Regions from separate parts of the Rhodococcus artemisiae genome, predicted to be linked through region 1. Evidence: riboswitches for the same ligand, from Rfam matches in the RefSeq annotation. Region 1 holds a riboswitch; each other region holds the start of a gene.
The links. Region 1 has a riboswitch for thiamine pyrophosphate ahead of thiO (glycine oxidase ThiO). Riboswitches for the same ligand answer to the same signal wherever they lie in the genome.
Positions count from the first base shown of each region.

Region 2: linked by a shared signal. The riboswitch ahead of Q7514_RS25320 (TenA family protein) and the one ahead of thiO (glycine oxidase ThiO) in region 1 are both predicted to bind thiamine pyrophosphate.
Region 3: linked by a shared signal. The riboswitch ahead of Q7514_RS19695 (3-oxoacyl-ACP reductase) and the one ahead of thiO (glycine oxidase ThiO) in region 1 are both predicted to bind thiamine pyrophosphate.

Region 1 is NZ_JAUTXY010000015.1:80,795-85,350, reverse strand. Features, by position in the region: gene Q7514_RS25790 (hypothetical protein) at 1-408, opposite strand, end outside; gene Q7514_RS25785 (NUDIX hydrolase) at 596-1,462, shown strand; gene thiE (thiamine phosphate synthase) at 1,467-2,168, opposite strand; TPP riboswitch at 2,195-2,309, shown strand; gene thiO (glycine oxidase ThiO) at 2,305-3,369, shown strand; gene thiS (sulfur carrier protein ThiS) at 3,366-3,581, shown strand; gene thiG (thiazole synthase) at 3,574-4,371, shown strand; gene Q7514_RS25760 (ABC transporter ATP-binding protein) at 4,430-4,556, shown strand, end outside.
Region 2 is NZ_JAUTXY010000014.1:201,703-206,258, reverse strand. Features, by position in the region: gene Q7514_RS25330 (TetR/AcrR family transcriptional regulator) at 1-201, opposite strand, end outside; gene Q7514_RS25325 (carboxylesterase/lipase family protein) at 256-1,797, opposite strand; TPP riboswitch at 1,884-1,980, shown strand; gene Q7514_RS25320 (TenA family protein) at 1,973-2,683, shown strand; gene Q7514_RS25315 (ABC transporter substrate-binding protein) at 2,668-3,690, shown strand; gene Q7514_RS25310 (ABC transporter permease) at 3,749-4,534, shown strand; gene Q7514_RS25305 (ABC transporter ATP-binding protein) at 4,531-4,556, shown strand, end outside.
Region 3 is NZ_JAUTXY010000009.1:215,800-220,355, reverse strand. Features, by position in the region: gene Q7514_RS19705 (MerR family transcriptional regulator) at 1-158, shown strand, start outside; gene Q7514_RS19700 (LLM class flavin-dependent oxidoreductase) at 206-1,540, opposite strand; gene Q7514_RS19695 (3-oxoacyl-ACP reductase) at 1,540-2,304, opposite strand; TPP riboswitch at 2,360-2,450, opposite strand; gene Q7514_RS19690 (DUF998 domain-containing protein) at 2,494-3,084, opposite strand; gene Q7514_RS19685 (ABC transporter permease) at 3,089-3,856, opposite strand; gene Q7514_RS19680 (ABC transporter ATP-binding protein) at 3,853-4,556, opposite strand, start outside.

The DNA of each region.
Region 1 (4,556 bases):
CAGGCCGGCCGCCGCGACCACGAGCTCTCCGGAGGCCTCCGCGATCGCCTCGACATAGCGGTCGCGGACCTCGACGGGTTCGATCCCACCCGAGATGAATCCGGTGACGGCTGCCGCATCGGCAATCGACAACGCGCTGTACAGATTCTGGGCGGCGTTCGCAAGCGGCTCGGTGGTGGCGAGGAGCCGGTCGTGCGTGGCCTTCCGGCTGCTCGCGACCTGGGCGGATGCCGTACCCGACACCACCAGCAGCACCGCGAGTACCAACCCCAGCGAGATCAATTTGGCGGGCGTCGAGCGGAACAGCTCCCGCAGGCCGTCGACCCGGCCGCCCGGCCCTTCGGAATCCTCTGCGGGCAGTGCCGAACCGCCGACGGAATCGATCGGAGGGGTCACTCGTACAGTCACGGCGAGCCCCTTCCTGGAAAACCTGATTGTGGCGAGCATATAAGTTGAATGGAGAGAATCGGCAGGCGTCCACATTGTCGGAGTTCCTTCCGGAGTTCGCGAGCCTCGGAGTCCGAACCTCGGAAACCCGACACATGAATCGGGACGTCGTGCTCTCGTGATGTCGAGAGCCAGGAAGGCGGAAGCAATGCGCGGTGACGGGGACGGCTGGGCCGTAGGACCCGACGGAGGACGTCGATGGGGTGTGCACGGCGCCGCGGGACTGCTGCTGCGTGCACCCTGCAGTGACGGAACCCCCTCGGTACTGCTTCAGCTTCGCGCGGCGTGGAGCCACCAGGGCGGAACCTGGGCGTTGCCCGGCGGTGCACGCGACAGTCACGAATCCGCTGTCGACGCCGCCGTACGCGAGGCACACGAGGAAGCAGGCATCGACAGCAATTCCGTTGCGGTGCGTTCCGAGAGGATCACCTCGGGAACACCTGGTTCCTGGACCTACACGACCGTCGTCGCCGACGCTCCCGCACCGCTCGATACCACCATGAACGGGGAGAGCACCGAACTGCGGTGGGTGTCGGAGTCCGACGTCGAATCGATGCCGTTGCACGCGGGATTCGCAGAGGCGTGGTCTGCGCTGCGCACCCGCCCGGTGCGGATGCTGCTCGACACCGCGAACGTGCTCGGGGCCAGTGGGCCGTCCGGCTGGTGGCGCGACCGGCCCGGCGCCACCGGCGCGCTGCTCGCAGACATCGCCGCGTCCCTGCCGCGCACCGTCGAACTCCCGGATGGAACGTTCGGGTGGGTGTCGCGGGTCGAGGCAGTTCTCGAAGGGCAGGCGCGCAGAGCAGTCGTCGACGATGCCCGTACCCACGTGCATACGGCCGACGGAAGCGGCGACGACGAACTTGCGCGGCTTGCCGCGACCACAATTCCCACCACGGCGACCGCGCTCGATCCGGCGGTGACGGTGGTGGTGACCGCCGATCGTGGTCTGCGTGATCGGCTACCTCAGGACACCGTCGCGTTGTCCCCGTCGACGGTGCTCGGCTGGCTGTAGCGCGTCAGGCGGGCAGCGCAGCCTTCAGCGCCGCAGCAGCAGCGCGGGGGTCGTCGGCCTTCGTGATCGCTCGCACCACAGCGATGCGCCGGGCGCCCGCGTCGAGCACCTGCGGGAGACGTTCGAGATCGACGCCGCCGATCGCGAACCACGGCCGCTGCGGATGCGACGTGTGCACCTCGCGGATCACGTCGAGCCCCGCTGCCGAGCGTCCCGGCTTCGTCGGGGTGTCCCACACCGGACCGGACGCGAAGTAGTCCACACCCTCCTCGCCGTCGGCGAGGACGGCCTGTGCGCGGCTGGCCGTCGACCGGCCGATGACGATGTCGGCGCCGAGGATCCGCCGCGCCTGCTTCACCGGCAGGTCGCCCTGCCCGAGGTGCAGGATGTCGGCGCCGGCGGCGAGCGCGATGTCGGCCCGGTCGTTGACCGCGAGCAGCGCACCGTGGCGTACGCACGCATCGGCGATCACCTTGAGTGCAGCGAGTTCCTCACCGGCCTCGAGTCGGCCGAACTTCTTCTCACCTGCGGAATCCTTGTCGCGTAACTGCACGATATCGACGCCGCCGACCAGGGCTTCTTCGATGAACCGGGCGAGGTCTCGGGTGTCGCGACGGGCATCGGTGCACAGGTACAACCGCGCTGTCGCGAGGCGTCCACGGGGGTCGGGATGGTTGCCGCGGTAGGTGGTCCGGTAGGTCGTCACGGACAAGACGGTAGCCTCTACCTCGGAAGTGACAACACGGGAGTCCCGAGGAACGCGGGGCTGAGAGGGGGCCTGCCGGCCCCGACCGTTATGACCTGAACCGGATCATGCCGGCGCAGGGAGTGAGGTGGATGTCGTGTCGACAGTAGCTGTCATCGGTGGCGGTGTGATCGGTCTTTCCGTCGCGTGGCGCGCGGCCCGAGCGGGGTGGACGGTCACCGTCCACGACCCCGATCCGGGGTCGGGCGCTTCGTGGGTGGCCGGTGGAATGCTCGCGCCGCTGTCGGAGGGATGGCCGGGGGAAGAACACGTCCTCGGTCTCGGAGCGGCGTCGCTGCAGCGCTGGCCGGAGTTCGCGCACGCCCTCGAACGCGACACAGGCGTCGACGTCTTCACAGCGGGCGCGTCGCTGACCGTTGCACTGGACGCCGCGGACGCCGCGGACCTGCGCACGATCGCGTCGTGGGTGGGGGAGCAGGGCCACGAGATGCGGATCCTCACGCGGGCCGAGATCCGCGATCTCGAGCCGTCGCTCGGCCCGAGGATCAGGCTCGGCCTGCTTGCCCCCACCGAACTGTCCGTCGACAACAGAAGACTCGTCGAGGCGCTGCAGAGTGCCGCTGTCGCTGCGGGCGTGCGGTTCGTCCACACTTCCGTCGGAGACCTCGACGAACTGCGCGAAGACCGCGTCGTCCTCGCGGCCGGTTCCGCATCGGCGACGCTGTGGCCGGGTCTTCCCGTCCGCCCGGTCAAGGGGGAGATCCTGCGGCTGCGCGTGCGGCCCGGAGCTACCCCGCCGCCGCAGCACACCGTGCGCGGCAGTGTGCACGGACGCCCCGCGTATCTGGTGCCGCGCCCCGACGGGCTCGTCGTGGGCGCGACCCAATACGAAGCGGATGATACCGAGGTCACGGTCGCGGGGGTGCGCGACCTGATCGCCGACGCCGAAATGCTGTTCCCCGCGATCGGTGAGTACGAACTGCGCGAGGCGAGCGCGGGCCTACGCCCGACGAGTCCCGACAATCTGCCGCTGATCGGCCGGTTGTCGGATCGGGTGATCGCCGCGACAGGGCACGGACGCAACGGGGTCCTGCTCACCGCCGTCACCGTCGATGCGGTCCTCGCCGAACTTGCCGACGATCCGCTCCCCGAAGCGACACATGCAGATCCCCGCCGATTCGTGAAAGAGAGTGTGCGATGACAAGTCCGATTTCGGTCGGTATCACCGTCAACGGTGAGGAGAAGTACTTCGCAGAGGCGCCGACCGTCACGGAGCTCCTGGTCGAGATGACTCTGCCCGAGAAGGGCATCGCCGTGGCCGTCGACGGTGTGCTGTTTCCGCGTGGCCGCTGGGCAGAGAAGCTCGACAAGGGTGCGCAGATCGAGATCCTCACGGCGGTGCAGGGTGGCTGAGCAGGCAACCGGATCGGTGGACCCGGGACACGACCTGCCGCCGCTGGTCATCGCGGGACGCTCCTTCTCGTCCCGGTTGATCACCGGCACCGGCGGCGCCGCGAATCTGGCGGTGCTCGAGGAAGCGCTCGTCGCCTCGGACACCGAGCTGACCACCGTGGCGATGCGCCGAGTCGACGCGACGTCGGGTACCGGTGTGCTGGATCTGCTGCGCAGACTCGGAATCGTGCCGTTGCCGAACACTGCCGGGTGCCGCGGCGCGAAGGAGGCCGTGCTCACCGCGCAGCTGGGCCGGGAAGCGCTCGAAACGGAGTGGGTCAAGCTCGAGGTCATCGCCGACGAACGCACGCTGCTGCCAGATGCCATCGAATTGGTTTCTGCTGCAGAACAACTCGTCGACGATGGTTTCAACGTCCTGCCGTACACCACTGATGATCCGGTACTCGCGCGACGCCTCGAGGACGTCGGATGTGTGGCTGTGATGCCGCTCGGGTCGCCGATCGGGACCGGGCTGGGTATCGCCAATCCGCATCACATCGAGATGATCGTGGAATCCGCGGGGGTCCCCGTGATTCTCGACGCCGGTATCGGCACTGCCTCGGACGCCGCGCTCGCCATGGAATTGGGCTGCGATGCGGTGCTCCTCGCCACCGCCGTCACCCGCGCGAAGGACCCGGCGCTGATGGCGTCGGCCATGCGACACGCGGTCGAAGCAGGGTTCCGTGCCCGGCATGCCGGGCGCATCCCCAAACGCTTCTGGGCCCAGGCATCGTCGCCCATGGAACCCTGAGGCCCTGGTCACGGCCGTGGTGCTGCGCTCCGGCCGGATTTACGGCAGTCTGTGGACCATGATCGAAGTGACCGGACTGACCAAGACCTTCGGTTCAACCACTGCCGTCGACAACGTGACGTTCACCGTCCCACCGGGAATCGTCACCGGGTTCCTCGGCCCCAACGGGGCGGGCAAGTCGACGA
Region 2 (4,556 bases), on a different contig from region 1:
GTCGAGAACGTACGCGTCGCAGTGCTCACGCAGCCCGGCGCGAGAACCGAAGTGGTGCACGATGAGCGAGGCGCTCACTCCGCACTCCGAGGCGATGGTCCGCAGCGAGACGTTCACCCCGTCACGGGCAACACAACGGATTGCCGCGTCGCGGATGCGAGCACGGGTAGTGAGGTCGGAGATGCCCTCGACTGAACGCATGTTCCAAGGGTTGCACACGTGTTCAACGACGTCAACAGTGCTTGTCGAGCCGGTTCAGGAGAATCCCATCACCTGGTCACCCCACACCTCGCGCATCGCCCCTTCCGGATCCGAGACAACCGTGTCGCGCGCATCGATGAGCAGGGTCGCCCGCTCGCCGGGCTCGTACTGCGGCCAGTGCTTCGACGCATCGAGCGCCGCGGGCACCCCGTGCTCGGCAAATGCCAGCCATCGACGCCGGATCCGCCCCGACACCTCGATCGCACCCTTGCGACCACCGAGCCAGAAACTCGGGTCACGACCGAGTGTCCCGAAATTTCCGAACACATACGGTAATTCGGTTGCATGCCCGGCACCGATCCGCGCCGCCTTGAGCATCGGCGTCGCGTGGTCGAACCGGTATACCCACGTCGGGGAATGCACGGCATGCGCTTCCGCGACCCACAACACCGGCATCCGGAACCCCGCGTCGCGCGACAAGGCCATCGCACCACTCGGCTTCGGCAGGTCGGGATACGCCGCGGCGATCTCGGCGAGCCGTTCCGGCTCGAGATCGGGACGGTCCTTCGCGAGCGCTTCCAGCATGGCGCGCACCGCCGAATCGTCGACGGGCATGAGCGGCGACTTCATGAAGCGGAAGATCGACGGCTCGTCCTTGTTCGAACCGATGATGAGTGGCACCCGGTGCGACAGACCCTTCTGGAACGCCGCGACCGGATACTTGGGCACCAGGTCGCGGTCGACCACCGGTGTCATCGCCAGTGTTCCCGGAACCTTCGTGGGGATCTCCCCGACCACCGTTTCGGCCGCCTCGACAAGCCGCTCGTAGGGCATCTGCCGCAACTTCCCCACCCCGGACGACGATATGTCGAGGATGTCGAGGAATCGTTCCGCCACCATCGCGGCCCGCTCACGGCCGTATACCGACGTCGCCGGCGGTGACTGCGCGATCGCCCGGTGGAAGAGCCCCTCGGCCCGCGGCACGGTCATCAGCGTCGTGACCGATCCCCCACCGGAGGATTCGCCGAACAGGGTGACCTCGCCGGGGTCACCCCCGAAGTCCGCAATGCAGTCGCGGACCCATTCGAGCGCCGCAATCTGGTCCCGCAGACCGAGGTTCGACTCGAAGGCATCGACAGCGGTGGAGAACGACGACAGGTCCAGGAACCCCAGCGCCCCGAGACGGTAATTGAGCGTGACCACCACGACGTTGCCCGTCTCGCTGAGCACACGTCCGTCGTAGATCTTCTGACCCGAATAGCCGATCACATAAGCGCCGCCGTGGATCCACACCATCACCGGGCGTTTGTGTCCGTCCGGCTCGGGAGCCCAGATGTTGAGCGAGAGGCAATCCTCGCCGATGGTCATGTCGGACGAGATCCCGATCGGGCTGTTCCGGCTCTGTGGAGCGATCGGCCCGTATCTCTCACAGTCCAGCACACCGGACCACGGCTGCGGCACTTCCGGCGACCGGAACCTCATGTCGCCACCCGCCCCGGCGGCAAACGGAATCCCTTTCCACGAGTACACCGCGCCGTCGCGGTATCCACGGGCTTCGCCGTACTTACATCCGACAACGAGCGTCTCGGCGTCCACGTGACCTCCCGGTGAGCTACTCGCATCCCAACGTACCCACCGGACACCGAGCCGACAGCCGCTCGGCGAAGGTGCTATCGTCGCCTCCGACCGACACGGGGTGCTCCGCAACAGCGGGGCTGAGATCACACCCGTCGAACCTGATCAGGTAATGCTGACGAAGGGATGTTTCGGGATGACTGTGCCTGCGCACGATTCACCGACCGACCGTTTCACCGATGTCCTGTGGGACCGCACCAAGGTTCTGCGCGATTCCATCGACGACCTCGAGTTCCTTCGCCGCCTCGGCGACGGCACATTGCCGCTCGAGTCGTTCCGCTTCTACATCGAGCAGGATGCGCTCTACCTGGCCGGATACGCCAAAGCGCTTGCATTGCTCTCCGCCAAGGCGCCGGATCCGGTCACCGGCGCATTCTGGGCCACGAGTTCCGCGACCGCTGCAACCGAAGAATCGGCGCTGCATCGGCAACTCCTCACCGGGGGTGTACTGCCCGCGAACGACGATCCCGTCGCGCATTCCCCCGCGTGCCTCGGCTACGTGTCGTATCTGACGGCCACCGTCGCGACCGAGCCGTATCCGGTGGGTGCCGCCGCGGTGTTGCCGTGCTTCTGGATCTACGCCGAAGTGTGCCGCGACCTGGCCTCCAGCGCAGCTGCTGTGCTCGCTGCCGATCCGGCCCACCCCTACGCGCGATGGGTCGCCACCTATGACGACCAAGGGTTCCAGGATTCCGTCGCCACCGCACGCATCCTCGTCGACGCCGCCGGGGCCACGGCCACCGAGCCCGAACGTGACGCGATGATCGACGCGTTCACGCTTGCGACCCGCTACGAGTTGCTGTTCTGGGACACCGCCCTGAACACGCAGCCGTGGCCCGCATCGTGACGCTGCGGCACCGGATCGCCTCGCTCGCCATCGCCACCTTCACGCTGTGCGCAGTCAGCGCTTGCGCCGGTGGCGGTTCCGACGACACGATCCGGTTTGCACTCGATTGGACTCCCAACACCAACCACACCGGTCTGTACGTGGCGCTGCAGGAAGGACTGTTCGACGACGCCGGGCTCGACGTCGAGATCCTGCCCTACAACGATGCATCGCCCGACACACTCGTCGACTCCGGCAACGCGGAGTTCGGCATCTCCTCGCACGGGGGGTCCACGTTTGCCCGTGCCGCCGGAGCACACACGGTCGCGGTGCTTGCACCGCTGCAGCACTGGGCCACCGCCATCGCCGTCAAAGCCGACCGTAGTGACCTTGCCCGGCCTGCCGACCTGGACGGCCGCACCTACGCAGGATTCGGCGATCCCGGCTCCTCGGCGACCCTCGCACAGGTGATTCGCAACGACGGAGGTCGCGGGGAATTCGAGGAGGTAGTGCTCGGAACGTCAGCGTACGAAGCGGTGTATTCGGACACTGCGGACTTCACCGTCTCTTTCCTCGCATGGGAGGGGCTCGAAGCCGAGCACCGCGGCCTGCCCATGCACTATCTCTCCTACACCGAATACGGTTTCCCCGACGCCTATTCCATTGTCGTGAACGGCAACGAGGATTGGCTCGACGAGAATCCGGATCGAGCCCGCGCTTTCGTGCAGGCGCTCCAGCGGGGGTACGAGATCGCCGCCGACGAACCCGATCGGGGCGCCCGCGCGCTGCTCGACGCCAACCCGGGGGCGTTCCCCGACGAAGAACTCGTCTTCGAGAGCCAGCGGATGCTCGCTGCCGACTACATGCGCGACGAGCAGGGCCGCGTCGGCACACTCGACGCGGAGAAATGGGCCGGTTACGCCCGCTTCCTGTACGAGCAGGGACTGCTCACCGGTCCCGACGGCGCGTCGTTGTCCGCCGAACCCGACTGGTCGACCTACCTCACCGATGACTATCAAGCGCCTTGACCCCGGAAGCTCCGACACCGGGGCCACGACAGACCGGAGCAGCATTGTCCGCCGCCGCGTGAATCGTGCGCTGCCGGCGATCGTCGTCGCGATCACGCTCGTCGCGGTGTGGCAGTTCTACGTGATGATCAGCGGAATCCGCCCACAGGTATTGCCGTCTCCCTCGCGCGTACTGCAGCAGGGGTGGGCACATCGCACCGACATCGCCGGGCACGCCGCCGCGACACTGCAGGTCACGATCGTCGGATTCGCGGTCTCGTTGACATTGGCGTGGGTGCTGGCGATCGCCGTCGATTTCTCGCCGTGGCTGCGGCGGGCATTCGTGCCGCTGTTCGTGGCGTCGCAGACGTTGCCGATCATCGCGATCGCCCCGCTCATGATCATCTGGTTCGGCTTCGGTCTGCTACCGAAGATCCTGGTGATCGCGCTGGCCACGTTCTTTCCGATGGCGATCGGATTGATCGAGGGATTCGCAGCGACAGACCGGGAGGCGGGCGCGCTTCTTCGCAGCATGGGTGCCACGCGGTGGCAGGTGTTCCGGTACGTGCGGCTCCCGTCGGCACTGCCGCGGTTCTTCACGTCGCTGCGCATCGGCATCACGTATGCCGTGGTGGGTGCGGTGTTCGCGGAGTACGTCGGCGCCACGTCCGGGCTCGGCATCTATATGGCGACCCAGAAGAATTCGTTCCGCACCGATCTGGTGCTCGCCGCGGTCCTCGTCACCGCGATCGTGTCACTGGTGCTGTACCTGCTCACCTATGTGGCCGAACGCATGATCGCGCCGTGGGCCCTCACCACAGAGAATCGAGCCCCCGAGAATCGACCCACAGGGAGTCGCGCATGAGCGCCGTCACCGTCTCGGGCGT
Region 3 (4,556 bases), on a different contig from region 1:
ACCTGGAGCGACGGATGGCAGAGATGGCCCGCTCCCGCGAGATGACGCAGCATGCGCTGGAATGCCGCGCCCACGACATCGCGACGTGCCCCAATTTCGCGGCGGGCGTCGCCGATCTTCTCGGGAACCGCACCGACTCGCGTCCTGTCTTCGGCTGAGGGCAGGGGGTCTATGAATAGTTCACCAACGCAACATGATTCGATCGTTATCCGACAATCACACTGTGCCTCTGTGGCAGAGCCGGCACCTCCAGCCCCAGCGAGTCGCGCAAGGTAGTACCCGGGTACTCGGTGCGGAACAGGCCGCGGCGCTGTAATTCCGGAACCACGAGGTCGACGAAGTCGTCGAGGGAATCCGGGTAGGCGGGGCACATCAGGTTGAAGCCGTCGCAGGCACCGGCGACGAACCACTCCTCGATTCGGTCGGCAACCGACTCGGGTGTGCCGATCATGGTGGCGTGACCGCCGCCGGCAGCGAGAAACCCGAGCAGTTCTCGCAGCGTCGGTCGTTGCGTCTCGATGATTCGTTGCACCGTCGCGTACCGCCCCTGCGGGCCGGTGAATTCCGAGATAGGCGGCAGGTCCGAGACCGGAGCGTCGAGGTCGTGGCCGGTGTAGTCCTGGCCGGTGAAGGCCCCGAGCTGGGCGAGTGCGCCCTCGATGTCGAGATACGCGTCCAATTCCGACTTCTTCGCCTGCGCTTCGTCGTCGGTGCGTCCGACGTAGGTGACGAGACCCGGCAGGATCGCGATCGACGTCGCGTCACGTCCCGCGGCGGTGGTGCGGGCACGTAGGTCGGTGGCGAATTCGAGCGCCGCCGGAAGATCCCAGGCAACCGAATACACGGCCTCGGCGTGGCGTGCTGCAAGGTCACGGCCGGTGTCCGAGGCGCCGGCCTGGAACAACACCGGGCGTCCCTGCGGGCAGCGCGGCACCGTGAGCGGACCGTCCACACGGAAGTGCCTGCCGCGGTGCTCGATCCGGTGGACCGCGCCGGCATCGAGGAAACGCCCGGCCGAACGGTCCGCGATCACCGCGTGCTCGTCCCACGAATCCCACAGCGCGACAACAGCGTCGATGAACTCTTCCGCCCTTCCGTACCGTTCGGCGTGGGCGGGCAACGAACCGGATCCGTGGTTGCGGGCTTCGGCGTCGAACATCGATGTCACGATGTTTGCGCCGGCGCGTCCACCGCTGATGTGATCGAGTGACGCGAGCATGCGTGCCGCGTGGAACGGCGTGTAGAAGCTTGCGGACACCGTGGTGACCAGCCCGATCTTCTCGGTGGCCCGCGCCATCGCCGACAGCGCGGTGATCGGTTCGAGAAACCACGTCGTGCCCGCCGTATACGCGGGGTTCACACTGTGGCCGTCAGCGAAGAAGACCGCGTCGAGGCATCCCCGCTCGGCGGTGCGTGCGAGTTCCTCGAAATAGGTGATATCGCCGATGCGCTCCGCGGCGGAGTCCGGGTGCCGCCACGCCGAAGAATGGTGGCCGGTGCCATATAGAAATGCGCCCAGATGCAGGGTACGCACCGCCATCAGTTCATCACCAGTCCGCCGTCGACGACGAGGTTCTGCCCGGTGACCGCGCGCGACCAGTCGGACGCGAAGAACAACACGGCGGCGGCGAAATCCTCCGGGGTCGTGACCTTACGCAGCGGGGTCGAGCCGGCGATCAGGTCGAAGACCTCCGGGGGTGTCGCGGATGATGCATCGGTGGTGCGCAGGAGCCCGCCCGACACCATGTTCACCCGGATGCCTTCGGGGCCCAGATCCGCAGCGAACGTACGCGTGGTCGACAGCAGCGCCGCTTTGGCTGCGGTGTAGTCGTGGTAGGGCACGACCGGGTTCTGGAACAGGTTGGTCCCGATGTTGACGATGCTGCCTCCGCCGGCCTCCCGCATTCCCGGCAGAGCGGCCTGGATGGTGTTCACCGCACCACCGACGATGCCTTCGAGCTGGGCTGCAAATGCGCCGTAGCCGATTCGATCCGCCTTCTCGCGGGCGTCACCGTTGAACGAGAAGTCGGGAAGGGCGTTGTTCACCACGGTGGTCACCGGACGGCCGAAATGCTCGCGCGCGCGGCCGAACACAGCCTTTACTTGTGCGCGGTCGGTGACGTCGGCCTGCACGGCAATCGCGCGTTCGGTGCCGATGCTCTCGGCGAGAGCGCGGGCCGCATCGCTGCTGCGCCGGTAGTTCACGACGACGGACGCACCTTCGTCCGCGAAAGCCTGTGCGATGCTGTGGCCGAGCCCTCGGCCGGCACCGGTGACCAGGACGACCCGGTTCTGCAATGACATGATTGCGCCTTCCCTTCGGACCGAAGGGATACGCAGACGGCATCGGACCGGTGGTCTGTCGCCGACTCGGCATCCCTTCGCTCGCATGATCGAGATCAGGTTCTACGGGTGTGTTCTCAGCCTGTCCGGCACCCCGTGTCGAGTTTCGAACGCCAGGTTAGCATCTCGATTCGATCATGCTTCAGTGCGTCATGTTCCGGCATGGAAGAACAGCAACGCGAGCCACACCCAACCGGCCGTGATCACCATCCGCTGCACAAGTCCGGCGAACCGGGAATCGTCTTCCCACGCCTGCCCGAACACGACGAAGCCGATGGTCAGCGCGACAGCGGTCAGCCCCGAGAACCATGACCATCCAGCGCCGGGCACGGTGAGCACCGCGACGATCGCGGCTGCCGGAAGTGAGGTGAACACGACCGCGCCTGCATGGTCGTGAATCTTGTGGCGGCGCGTGTATTCCGTCGGTGTCCGGTCCGGTGTGCCCGGCGGATATCCGCGCATCGCATCCATCGGGAAGAGTCCCGAGATCATGAGCGACACCCCGAACACCCCGATCGCCACGCCGAGCAACCCACTGCCGAATGTGGCGGCGACGCCGACCGCTCCGACGGTCACGGCTGCGCCGCACACGATGAAGTTGGTCGTCTGAATCCAGCCCCGGCGACCCAGCGCGAGGGCGCTGACGGGCTGGCGCACCGGGTGATAGCCGGGGCGGGTCCACCCGTCGACGAGGAAGACCACGACGAACACCACGAGTGCGATCGAACCGATGATCGTCACGCGATCATTCCCAGCGGAAGAGCGCAGCCGAGACCACGACACCGACCACGATCGTCACGCCGAGCGCGAGGAAGTGGGCCGGGTCGGCGGGGCTTCCCGCCCAGGCCGCGGACATGGCCTCGACCGAGGCGCCGAACGGTAGCCACTCTCCGACCGTCGCGACCGGGTCGGGGAGCGCGTCGCGGCTACCGAACAAGCCGCCTGTCGCGCCGAGAGCGAAGAAGGCGACAAGTCCGATCGCCACCGCGGAGTTCGGGGTCGGGGACACTGCCGCGACGATCATTCCCACGGCGTACATCGCCGCCATCGCGAGCACGAACACACCGACGGCGGTGCCGAGATGCACGGGCGGACTGGCGTCGAAGAAGGCAGTGGCCACGACGATCGCTACACCGAGCCCGAGCAAGGTCTGCAGCACGCTGACCACGACCTGGGCCACCAGGACCATCGCGGGCGACGCCGGCGTCACCGACAGTCGTCGCAGAATGCCAGTGCGCCGGTAGTACGCGAGGAAACTCGGCATATTGATGACACCGATCGACGCGATGATGATCGTGAACACCAGAGGGAGCACGAAGACATCCAGCACAGTGCGCCCGTTCGCCACTTCTTCGGTGCTCGCCGACGAGGCGCTCATCACCAGGATCAGCAGGGGAAGGCCGATCGGAACGACGAGGCCTGCCGTGTCGCGTACGACCATCTTCGCCTCGCACACGGTCAGTGTGAGCCAGGCAGCGGGTCCGAGGCGGTGGGTTTCGACCGCGGTGCTCATTCCGTCTCCTCCAGTTCTCGTCCGGTGAGTGCGACGAACGCATCGTCGAGGTTCTCCGCCGCCGCTCGTGCGACGAGGCCGGACGGGGTGTCCAGCGCGACGATGTTTCCGGCATCGAGCAGCGCCACGCGGTCGCAGAGGTGTTCGACCTCTTCCATCGCGTGGCTGACCAGCAGAACTGCGACGTCGTCGCCGCGCAGCCGCTCGATGGTCTTCCACATCTGTCGCCGCGCGCGGGGATCGAGGCCGGTGGTCAGTTCGTCGAGAATGACCACGCGTGGTCGTCCGACGAGGGCGAGCGCGATCGACAGCCGCTGCTGCTGGCCGCCGGAAAGCTTCTCGAACCGGATGCCGCGTTGCCCGGTGAGACCGACCATCTCCAGGAGCTCGCCGGCAGGAACGGGCTTCGGATAGAAGGTGCGATACAGCCCGACGAGCTCGGAGACGGTCAGCGAACCGTGCAGGGTGGCCTGCTGCAGCTGGACTCCCAGAACCTGACGGAGGCGGGAGCGGTCACGGTGCGGGTCGAGGCCGAGGATACGCACACGTCCCCCATCGGGATTCCGTAGTCCCGCGACCATCTCGACGGTCGTGGTCTTTCCCGCGCCGTTCGCGCCGACGATGCCGAGTGTCTCGCCGATCCCGAGTGTGAAGCTCATGTCGTCGACCGCGACCTTGTCGCGGTACCGCTTGTGGAGGT